Regions from separate parts of the Mesorhizobium sp. LCM 4577 genome, predicted to be linked through region 3. Evidence: riboswitches for the same ligand, from Rfam matches in the RefSeq annotation. Region 3 holds a riboswitch; each other region holds the start of a gene.

Region 1 (3,267 bases), on a different contig from region 3:
TTCTCCGCCGCCAAGCCCGGCGAAGACGCCGGCAAAGTACCCGGCGCGACCGTAGAGCGCCAATATGCCGAGCGCGGCGACGATTGCCGGCAATGCCAGCGGCACGGTGAACAGTTGCAGGATCAGTCGGCGGCCGGGAAAGGCTGGATGCCGGGACAAGGCGCGCGCCACGAGCAGCGCCGGCGCGACCGACAGGAGCGTCGAGAGAGCCGCCTGCCAAAGCGTGAAGCGGGCGACGCGAAAGAGATAGCTGTCGAAGGCGGCGGCAGCGCCGGAGAGGTCATGCGCGCCTTCGATGGCGAGGCCGGCGAAGGCGCCGCCGATGAGGATGGCGATTGCTGCAAGAGCGATGACGCCAGCGGTTATGCGGGAGTCACGCGTGGCGTGCACGCTGCACCTTGTTGAGATTCAGCGAACGCCGCGTTCCTTCGCGCCCCCCTCTGGCCTGCCGGCCATCTCCCCCTCTAGGGGGGAGATTAGCAGCTTCGACGCCCCGCTTAGTCCTGCAGCATTGGAGATTGGCGAAAGTCGGCGTGACAGCCAATCTCCCCCCTTGAGGGGGAGATGTCCGGCAGGACAGAGAGGGGGGCCTTGGCGCAAGCATCGCAGCCCTACTTGCTCATCACCGCCAGCCACTCATCCACCCAGGCCTTGCGGTTGGCCGCCACTTCCTCAGGACTGAACAGCAAGGTCTTGGTCGGCTTCACCAGCTTGTCGAAGGCCGGGTTGAGCGGCTTGTCGGTCTTGCCGGCCGGGAACATCCAGTTGGTCTCCGGAATGACGTCCTGGAACTTCGGTCCGGTCATGAAGGCGATGAATTTCTGCGCCAGCGGGTTCTTCGCGCCGGCCGTGGTGATGCCGGCAACCTCGATCTGCAGGTATTCGCCCTCCTCGAAGGAGGCCGCCTGGTAGCGCTCGGTGTTCTCGGCCACCATGTGGTAGGCCGGCGAGGTGGTGTAGGAGAGCACCATCGGAGCCTCGCCCTTGGTGAACAGGCCATAGGCCTCGCTCCAGCCCGGCGTCACCGTCAGGACCTTGGTCTTGAGCTTGGCCCAGGCTTCCGGCGCCTTGTCGCCATAGACAGACTTCACCCACAAAAGCAGGCCAAGGCCGGGCGTCGAGGTGCGCGGATCCTGGATGACGATCTTGTCGGTGCCGCTGCCTTCCACCAGCTCCTTCAGGCTCTTCGGCGGGACTTTCAGCTTCTGCGTGTCGTAGACGACGGCGAAATAGCCATAGTCGAAGGGCACGAAAGTGTCGTCGCTCCAGCCTCCGGGCACATTGATCCCGGAGACTTCGCCATGCGGCGCGAAGAGGCCGCTCGCCTTCGCGTCCGCCGTCAGATTGGTGTCGAGGCCAAGCACGACATCGGCTTTGGTGCCGGCGCCTTCGAGCTTGACGCGGTTGAGCAGCGCCACACCGTCGGCCACCGAGACGAATTCGAGATCGCAGCCGCATTCGGCCTCGAATTCCTTCTTCACGGCCGGTCCGGGTCCCCAATCGGCGGTGAAGCTTTCATAAGTATAGACGGTGAGCTTGTCCTTGGCCTYGGCAGGCGCGACGCCCGCCAGAAGCGCAACAAGGCCGGTTGCGAGAATGAGATTGGACAGCATTGCGCGCATCGGCGCCTCCTTCGTTCGAGTGACAAGGAATTGAGGCGCCGGATGGTCCGAAACGTCTAATCCCTCCGCCGGTACAAACCGGATCAGGTTCAGCGGGTTGGCTTGATCGCCTCTCAGCCGGATCACGTCCGGCACCCCGTTAGAGCGTTTCGACAGATAGGCCCGGCCGAAGCGGCGCGCAAGCGGAAGTTTTGCCGGGCAGCTAATGTTCGCCGGCAGGGTTCGCAACCGAAGCGCACTGCATCCGGCTTCCGTTTCGCCCGGTGGGCTGGTAAGGGCGACGCCCATGGGCACATTCACCATCCTGCTTGGCGGCGAACTCATCCGCACGCCCCGGCTCGAACGCCAGATCACTGGCTCGCGCGTCATCGCCGCCGACGCCGGCATCGGCCATGCCCGCTTGCTGGATATCGTCCCGGAACTCTGGGTTGGCGATTTCGATTCGGTGCCGGCCAACCTGCCGGATGATCTCGCCGCCGTTCCGCGAAAAGTCTTCCCGGCCGAGAAGGACATGACCGACGGAGAGCTCGCCATAGCGGAAGCGCTTCAGCGCGGCGCCACCAGCCTGGTGCTGGCCGGAGCCTTTGGCGGCAAGCGCGCCGACCATGCCGTCCTGCATCTGGCGCTGGCCGTGCGGCTGGCCGCCGCCGGCACGCGGGTGCTGCTGACGAGCGGCGCGCAGGAAGGCGTTCCGATCCTGCCCGGCAAATCGAGCTTCGACTATGATGAGGGCACCTTGTTTTCGGTGCTCGGCTTCTCCGAGCTTGGCGGCCTGACTGTGACCGGCGCCAAATGGCCGCTCGACCGCGTCGAGGTGGCGTTCGGCTCCTCGCTCACTATATCAAACGAGGTCAAAGGGCGGCTCGGCATCGCGCTGGAGCGCGGCCGGGCGCTGCTTCTGGCCCACCCTTATCCTCTTCCAGAAAGCTGATATGGCGCCGCCACTCCTCAACCTCGACGGCATTAAACTGACCTTCGGCGGCACGCCGCTGCTCGACGGCGCGGCGCTCAGCGCATCCGCCGGCGAGAAGATCGCGCTGGTCGGCCGCAATGGCTCGGGCAAGTCGACGCTGCTCAAGATCGCCGCCGGCATGATCGAGCCGCAGGACGGCGAGGTCTTCCGCCAACCCTCGGCCACGGTCCGCTATCTGCCGCAGATGCCCGACATGGACGGTTTCGCCAGCGTGCGCGCCTATGTCGAAGCCGGCCTCGGCCCGGCCGACGATCCGCATCGCGCCACCTATCTGATGGAACATCTCGGCCTCACCGGCGAGGAGCGGCCGAACGATCTTTCAGGCGGCGAGGCGCGCCGCGCTGCGCTAGCCCGTGTCATGGCGCCCGAGCCCGACATCCTTTTGCTCGACGAGCCGACCAACCATCTCGATCTCTCGGTCATCGAGTGGCTGGAAGAAGAGCTTGCCCGCACCTCTTCCGCGGTGATCCTGATCTCGCACGACCGCCGCTTTCTCGAGCGCGTCTCGCGCGCCACCGTCTGGCTCGACCGCGGCCAGACGCGGCGCCTGGACAAGGGCTTCGCGCATTTCGAGGAGTGGCGCGACCAGGTGCTGGAGGAGGAGGAGCGCGAGCAGCACAAGCTCGGCCGCCAGATCGTGCGCGAGGAGCACTGGCTGCGCTACGGCGTGAC
Region 2 (3,267 bases), on a different contig from region 3:
GCCCGCATATTCGGCGAAGATCGCGCCCACCACCGCATAGGTGATGGAGATCCTCAGGCCCGCGAAGAAATAGGGCAGCGCCGACGGCAGCCGCGCGAGCCAAAAGATGCGCCAGCGCCCTGCCCCCATGGCGGCGAGCAGCTGGCTGATTTCGGTGCTCGTGGCGGCGTAGCCCTCGACCAGCGCCACCATCATCGGGAAGAAGGTGACCAAAGCCACGAGCAGTATCTTCGGCAACAGCCCGAAGCCGAACCACAACACCACCAGCGGCGCGATCGCCACCAGCGGCAAGGTCTGACTGGCGATCAGCAGCGGGAACAGCGCCCGGCGCAGGGGGGCCAAAAAATCGACCAGCGCCGAGAGGATGAAGGCTGCGACGAGAGAGAAGGCGAAGCCGGCCAGCGTGGCGCGGATGGTGGGCAGCGTGTTGTCGGCCAGTGCCGCGCGATTCTCCCAGGCTTGCGCCAGCACGCGGGACGGCGCGGGGAGCACAGTAGGGGCTATGCCGCCGAAGCGGGCGTAGAGCTCCCAGGCGGTGAGGAAAAGGGCGAAAGCCAGTGCGGCGGGGAAGAAATTAGCGAAGGTTCGCGTGAAGGTTAATCTCTCCCCTTGCGCGGGAGATTGGCCGTCGCGACCGCTTTCGCCAATCGTCGAAAGTTCTCTCGACGAAGCGCCCTCTCCCCCGCGCAARGGATCGTACCAAACAGCCACGACATCTACCTCGACAGCTCGAGCTTGCGCGGGCTCAAACCGCGGTCGGGCTGTTCGCCGAAATCGTTATGTCGAGCGTCACATGCCCGGCGCCAGGGCCGAAGCGGCAGAACGCCTCGTTCAGCGTGGCGAACACCGCGCCGGCGTCGCCGCGCAGCTTGGTGCAGAAATGCTTCGAGCGCTCGAAGACGCCGGACTGTTTCAGGAAGTCGATGCAGCCATAGATCTCGTCCATGTGGTCACCGGTGCCCATCACATAGAGCGAGAACTGCGCCGCCACCGCCTGGCTGGTCGAGGGTGTCGCATGCACGGCACTGAGCGCGGCCGCCTTGCGTTCCTCGAGCGGGATCGCCGGGCCGCCGATCTCGTCGGAGCGGCAGATCGGGTCGTCCGGCTCGCCGGGGCAGCCGCGCGAGACCGCGGCCGACAGCACGCAATGATTACCGCTTTTGGCGGCCGCCACGAACAGGTCACGCATTGCGGGAAACAGCACTTCGGGCGGCCCGACCAGCAGCGTTGAAATGTCGTCGGTCTCGATCCYCAGCCTGTCGCGGTAAGGGTCGAGCGCACCGAGCGCGCCAAGGATGACGCCGACGAAATCGTCGGCCATGGGATAAAGGGAAATCTGTGCGCCGGAAAACATGGCCCGCCTCGCTCCGCTGGTATTATCCAGATCAGCTTTAGGGTCCGGAGGCTTGCCGCCACCATCTCAGCCCCGACCGTACGGAGCACCCCTGTGGATGGCCGGTTAAAGCACTGTTCGAGCGAAAGGGGAAGCGTTTTTTTGCAGAGCCAATTGGGCGGGGAGCCTCATCTCCCCCGAAGGGGAGATGGCCGGTTATGAGATTTTCGCGGATTCTTTATAGCCGCTTTATCGTTCAAATTGTACGAATCGCGCTTGCTTACTTTTCGTACATAAAGTACGATACTTCCCTTCTTTTGAGGGGACTTGCTTGGACACCGCGAACCATGCCGCTTTCGCCGACCTCTCCCGCCCCTTGCTGTCGCCACTGCCGCTCGCCGAGCGCGAACGTCTTGCCGGCGCATGGCGCATGGCCAGCCAGGACATCGCCGACGACATCCGCTTCATCCGGCAATATCTGAAAGTGATCGCCGAGAAGGACGAGCGGCTTTCGACCGGCACGCTGGTGCATGGCCGCGCCTATGTCGAGGCCTGCGCGGCCTGGCTGCCGGAGACTGTGGCGCGATATTCGCGCAATCTGAGGCTGATCAGCGAATGCGAAAGCGCGATGACGGCGGCGGGGATAAGGTTTGCCCGGTCGAGCGATGCGTGGTGAGTCCGGACAATCGCAGCGCTGCAACCCTTAGGCCACCCGTCGCAAAATGCATCGTTTCACACAATTGCCAATTGGTGGACGCGCACGAGCGGCCGGTGGTTAATTCCTCTCAGGCGAAGGAGGGTAAGCCGCATACCAGGGAGGAATTCGTTTTGATGGACCAGCGCATCGACATCGGCATACAGCCCGACGACCAACCCTACGAAGTCACCTCATTCGCCCGGAAGCACGGCCTGACTATCCCCGTCGCGGACGCGGTCCTTTTCGCCAAGGGTCCGTCGCCGTCGCGGGCCGCCTGCGACACGGCCGCGCTGGCTTTCCTGTGCGCGGTCGCGCGATACGCCGGAAAGCAAGGACGGCGGTAGCCCCGCCTACCAGCTGAACTGCAGCCCCGCGCTGCCGCCGACCTGACTGCCGGCGAAGGCAATGCCGAGCGTGCCGGTCAGCCGGCCGCCATGGGCAGTGAGGGGAAGGCTCGGTGCTGCCGATACAGGGCGCCACAAATCGACGTGCCGGGAATCGAAGCGCGAGACACGGCCGCGCCTTCACCTTCCGTGGATCGAATGAGGCTTGGCAGCGGCGGTCGCCGGAGATCAGGCCTTGGCTTTCGGTTTGACCGCCTTTGCCTTGGCGGGGGCCTTGGGTTTGGGCTTCTCGGCCTTGGCGGCGGCCTTCTTCGAACTCTTCGCCTTCGGCTTGCCTGCGGCATCGATCTCGGCGGTCGCCTGATCCCAATGCTCCATGTGGGCGCCCTCGGGCCGGCCGGCCTGCTCCCAGATCTCGTGTGCCCGCTGGCGAATGCGTTCGTGCCTGTCGTCCGTCACTGTCGCCTCCTGATGTTGGGACGGTCCCCGGCGCGAACATTAGCCGAATTTTCACGCGGCGTCTTCGCTATCGCATGCAAGCGATCGACTTTGACGGCAATTTCGCTCAGTGTCCGTCGATGACGACCGCGACGCCCAGATGCGCTGCCTTCTTTGTAATCAATCCGGCCAAATCCGCGTCAGAGCGGTCGGTTCCTGTACGCTGGCGCAGCAGGGAAATTGCCTCTTGCATCGACAGCAGGCCGGTTCTGTGCTCGGCCAGCAGCTTGTCGACCATGGCGGCGACACTCGGCGATTCGACGTGTGGATGATGCATGGCAACGACTCCTCCTCGTTGCCTCCCAAACCCGCTGTTGATCCTACGCCCTATGTCCACTTAGGAGAAGAGCCCGATCCTGCAGATGGACCGGGCTCCTCGGGGGATCACACGTTAC
Region 3 (3,267 bases):
GTAAGGTCTCGCTCTGGCTCGGACGCGCCAGCCTCCAAAGCACGGAAATCCACCTGCGGGCCGACCCGACCGAGATGCGCCGACAACCCAGATGACGCAGTATTTCCGGGCAATGGCGACGTCCCGAGCGCCCTGAAAAATCGTGACCGTCAAAATCGGTCTCGCCAACGCTAGGCGGTCAGTCAGGTAGGAAACCGCTTTGCCGGGAACCTCAGCCGTCGAGGTGGCGAAATATGCGAAGGCTGCGAAAAACTTCGGCTGCACCGCCAGTCCGAGCCTCGAACCGACCGGCTTGGCATTCACGAATTCGATGTCGGCAAACGAAAGGCTCCATTCCTTGGCCAGCGACCCGGGCGAAACACGCAGATCTCAGGAAGGTTCTAGAATCCATTTTCGGCAAAGTCTGGCTTGGAGCATCAATTTTCAGGGAGTAGGTTCATTTTTCATAGTCCCTGGCCGGTTTGAACAGGAATTCGAGAGAAGAGCCCAATTTTCATGGCGGCGGCGCCCGCACGCCGAATTCCTCTATGCCTGCGTTCCACGAACCATCGAACGGGATCTTCCCAACGAAACCGCGTTTCTGCAGCGCTACGATCAGTTCCGGCAACATGTGGATGCCTTTATCGACATGCCCGAGCGGCTGATCGATCTGCTCTTCCGTTTCCTCTACCAGAACGGCGGCCAGCTATCGAACCGCGCCCGCGAAAAGGAATTCGCCGCGCTGACGAATGACGAGGCAGAGCGGATCGAGGAGATCTACGCGCAAACCTTTGGTGCCGATTGAAGGCGTGATCATCGCAAGCACCGAACTTTCAGTCCGGTGATTTGACAATCTTCTTATCCCTTCCCCGCCCTCTACTCGTGCGCGCGATTTGTCGCCGCCTTATGCGCGAACTTTTCCCGCAGTTTGATCAGCAGCCGATCAGCGCCGCGGTCTGCCCGCTGCCTGAAGGCGCTTGACAAAGCGGCGCTGGCCCGGTCAATTCGCAAGCATTCACCAGGGGAGTCCCGGCAAGGGGCTGAGATACTGCTGGCTTTGCGGCGCAGTGACCCGTTGAACCTGATCCAGTTCATACTGGCGTAGGGACGGTGCAAGCGCTTTACGGGAGTTCATGCCCGAAGACCTGTCTCGGCAGGTAAACCGAAGCGTCTTTTCATCCTTCCGGCACAGAACTGGGTCTCCAATGCAACGAGCAAAGGAGCCTCAAATGAATGCCTTGACCCCCACCGTATCGACCGGACCGCTGCCGGCGTCGCGGAAGATCCACAAATCCGGCGCCCGCCATCCGCAGATCAAGGTCCCGATGCGCGAGATCGCCGTTCACCCAACTGCCGGCGAGCCGCCGGTGACGGTCTATGATCCATCAGGCCCCTATACCGATCCCGCGATTGAAACGGATATCGAAAGGGGTCTTGCCCGCGTTCGGCAAGACTGGATCGTGGCGCGTGGCGATGTCGAATCCTATGACGGCCGCCATGTCAGGCCGGAGGACAACGGATTTGCGGCAGGAGAGCGCCTGACGCGGGAGTTTCCGATCCGCAACCGTCCGCTGCGGGCCAAGGCCGGCAAGGCGGTAACGCAGCTTGCCTATGCGCGCGCCGGGATCATCACGCCCGAAATGGAATTCGTTGCCATCCGCGAAAACCTCGGCCGGGAGATCATGCGGAACGGGCTGCAACGGGACGGCGAGGCGTTCGGCGCATCGATACCGGATTTCGTCACGCCGGAATTCGTACGCGACGAGGTGGCGCGCGGCCGCGCGATCATCCCCGCCAACATAAACCATCCCGAGAGCGAGCCGATGATCATCGGCCGCAATTTCCTGGTGAAGATCAACGCCAATATCGGCAATTCCGCCGTCACGTCCTCGATGGCCGAAGAGGTCGAAAAGATGGTCTGGGCGATCCGCTGGGGCGCCGACACGGTCATGGATCTGTCGACGGGCCGCAACATCCACAACATTCGCGAATGGATCGTGCGCAACGCCCCGGTGCCGATCGGCACGGTGCCGCTTTACCAAGCGCTGGAGAAGGTGGGCGGTGTCGCCGAGGATCTGAGTTGGGAAGTCTATCGCGACACGCTGATCGAGCAGGCCGAGCAGGGCGTCGACTATTTCACCATCCATGCCGGCGTGCGGCTGCATTACATCCCGCTCACCGTCGGCCGGGTTACCGGCATCGTCAGCAGGGGCGGCTCGATCATGGCGAAATGGTGCCTGCACCATCACCGCGAGAGTTTCCTTTACGAGCATTTCGACGAGATCTGCGACATTGCCAGAGCCTACGACGTCTCCTTCTCGCTCGGCGACGGCCTTCGTCCCGGCTCGATCGCCGATGCCAATGACCAAGCCCAATTCGCCGAGCTGGAGACGCTTGGCGAACTGACGAAAATCGCCTGGGCAAAGGACTGCCAGGTGATGATCGAAGGCCCTGGCCATGTTCCGATGCACAAGATCAAGCAGAACATGGACAAGCAGCTCGCCGTCTGCGGCGAGGCGCCCTTCTACACGCTGGGGCCGCTGACGACGGACATAGCGCCGGGCTACGACCACATTACGTCCGGCATCGGCGCCGCCATGATCGGCTGGTTCGGCACGGCCATGCTCTGCTACGTGACGCCGAAGGAACATCTCGGCCTGCCGGATCGCAATGACGTCAAGACCGGCGTCATCACCTACAAGATCGCCGCGCACGCCGCCGACCTTGCCAAGGGGCATCCCGCGGCGAAGATCCGCGACGACGCGCTTTCGCGGGCACGGTTCGAGTTCCGCTGGGAAGACCAGTTCAACCTGTCGCTCGATCCCGAGACGGCGCGCTCGCTCCATGACGAGACCTTGCCCAAGGAGGCGCACAAGCTGGCCCATTTCTGCTCGATGTGCGGGCCGAAATTCTGCTCCATGCGCATCTCCCACGACATTCGCGCGGAAGCGCAGAAGGAGGGGATGGCGGCAATGGCGCAGAAATATCGCGCAGGCGGCGATCTCTACATGCCGGTCGAAACGCCCGGAGCGGAAGAACAGGCTTTGGCGCAGAAAGACCAGGAGAGGCACTGAGCCATGTGCCGCGTCCTTGTCAAAGGCGCCGGTGTGGCAGGCCTCACCGCCGCCCATGAATTGGCCGCGCGTGGTGCGTCGGTCACGGTTGCCGAAATTCGCAGCCGGATAGGCGGCAATGCCTCCTGGCTCGCCGGCGGCATGCTCGCCCCCTGGTGCGAAGGCGAAAGCGCCGAGGAGGCGGTTGTCACGCTCGGCATAACTTCGGCCGACT

The links. Region 3 has a riboswitch for thiamine pyrophosphate ahead of thiC (phosphomethylpyrimidine synthase ThiC). Riboswitches for the same ligand answer to the same signal wherever they lie in the genome.
Region 1: linked by a shared signal. The riboswitch ahead of thiB (thiamine ABC transporter substrate binding subunit) and the one ahead of thiC (phosphomethylpyrimidine synthase ThiC) in region 3 are both predicted to bind thiamine pyrophosphate.
Region 2: linked by a shared signal. The riboswitch ahead of LCM4577_RS09255 (YkoF family thiamine/hydroxymethylpyrimidine-binding protein) and the one ahead of thiC (phosphomethylpyrimidine synthase ThiC) in region 3 are both predicted to bind thiamine pyrophosphate.

What each region holds. Positions count from the first base shown of each region.
Region 1 covers NZ_MDDU01000007.1:112,846-116,112, reverse strand. Annotated here, with positions in the region: gene thiP (thiamine/thiamine pyrophosphate ABC transporter permease) at 1-390, opposite strand, end outside; gene thiB (thiamine ABC transporter substrate binding subunit) at 612-1,613, opposite strand; TPP riboswitch at 1,666-1,771, opposite strand; gene LCM4577_RS12100 (thiamine diphosphokinase) at 1,909-2,553, shown strand; gene LCM4577_RS12095 (ABC-F family ATP-binding cassette domain-containing protein) at 2,555-3,267, shown strand, end outside.
Region 2 covers NZ_MDDU01000004.1:162,547-165,813, forward strand. Annotated here, with positions in the region: gene LCM4577_RS09250 (ABC transporter permease) at 1-558, opposite strand, end outside; gene LCM4577_RS09255 (YkoF family thiamine/hydroxymethylpyrimidine-binding protein) at 746-1,354, opposite strand; TPP riboswitch at 1,345-1,457, opposite strand; gene LCM4577_RS09260 (hypothetical protein) at 1,665-2,009, shown strand; gene LCM4577_RS09265 (hypothetical protein) at 2,165-2,374, shown strand; gene LCM4577_RS09270 (DUF2934 domain-containing protein) at 2,603-2,833, opposite strand; gene LCM4577_RS09275 (hypothetical protein) at 2,940-3,149, opposite strand; gene LCM4577_RS09280 (DUF1236 domain-containing protein) at 3,264-3,267, opposite strand, start outside.
Region 3 covers NZ_MDDU01000017.1:59,050-62,316, forward strand. Annotated here, with positions in the region: gene LCM4577_RS19410 (hypothetical protein) at 200-784, shown strand; TPP riboswitch at 990-1,105, shown strand; gene thiC (phosphomethylpyrimidine synthase ThiC) at 1,209-3,053, shown strand; gene thiO (glycine oxidase ThiO) at 3,057-3,267, shown strand, end outside.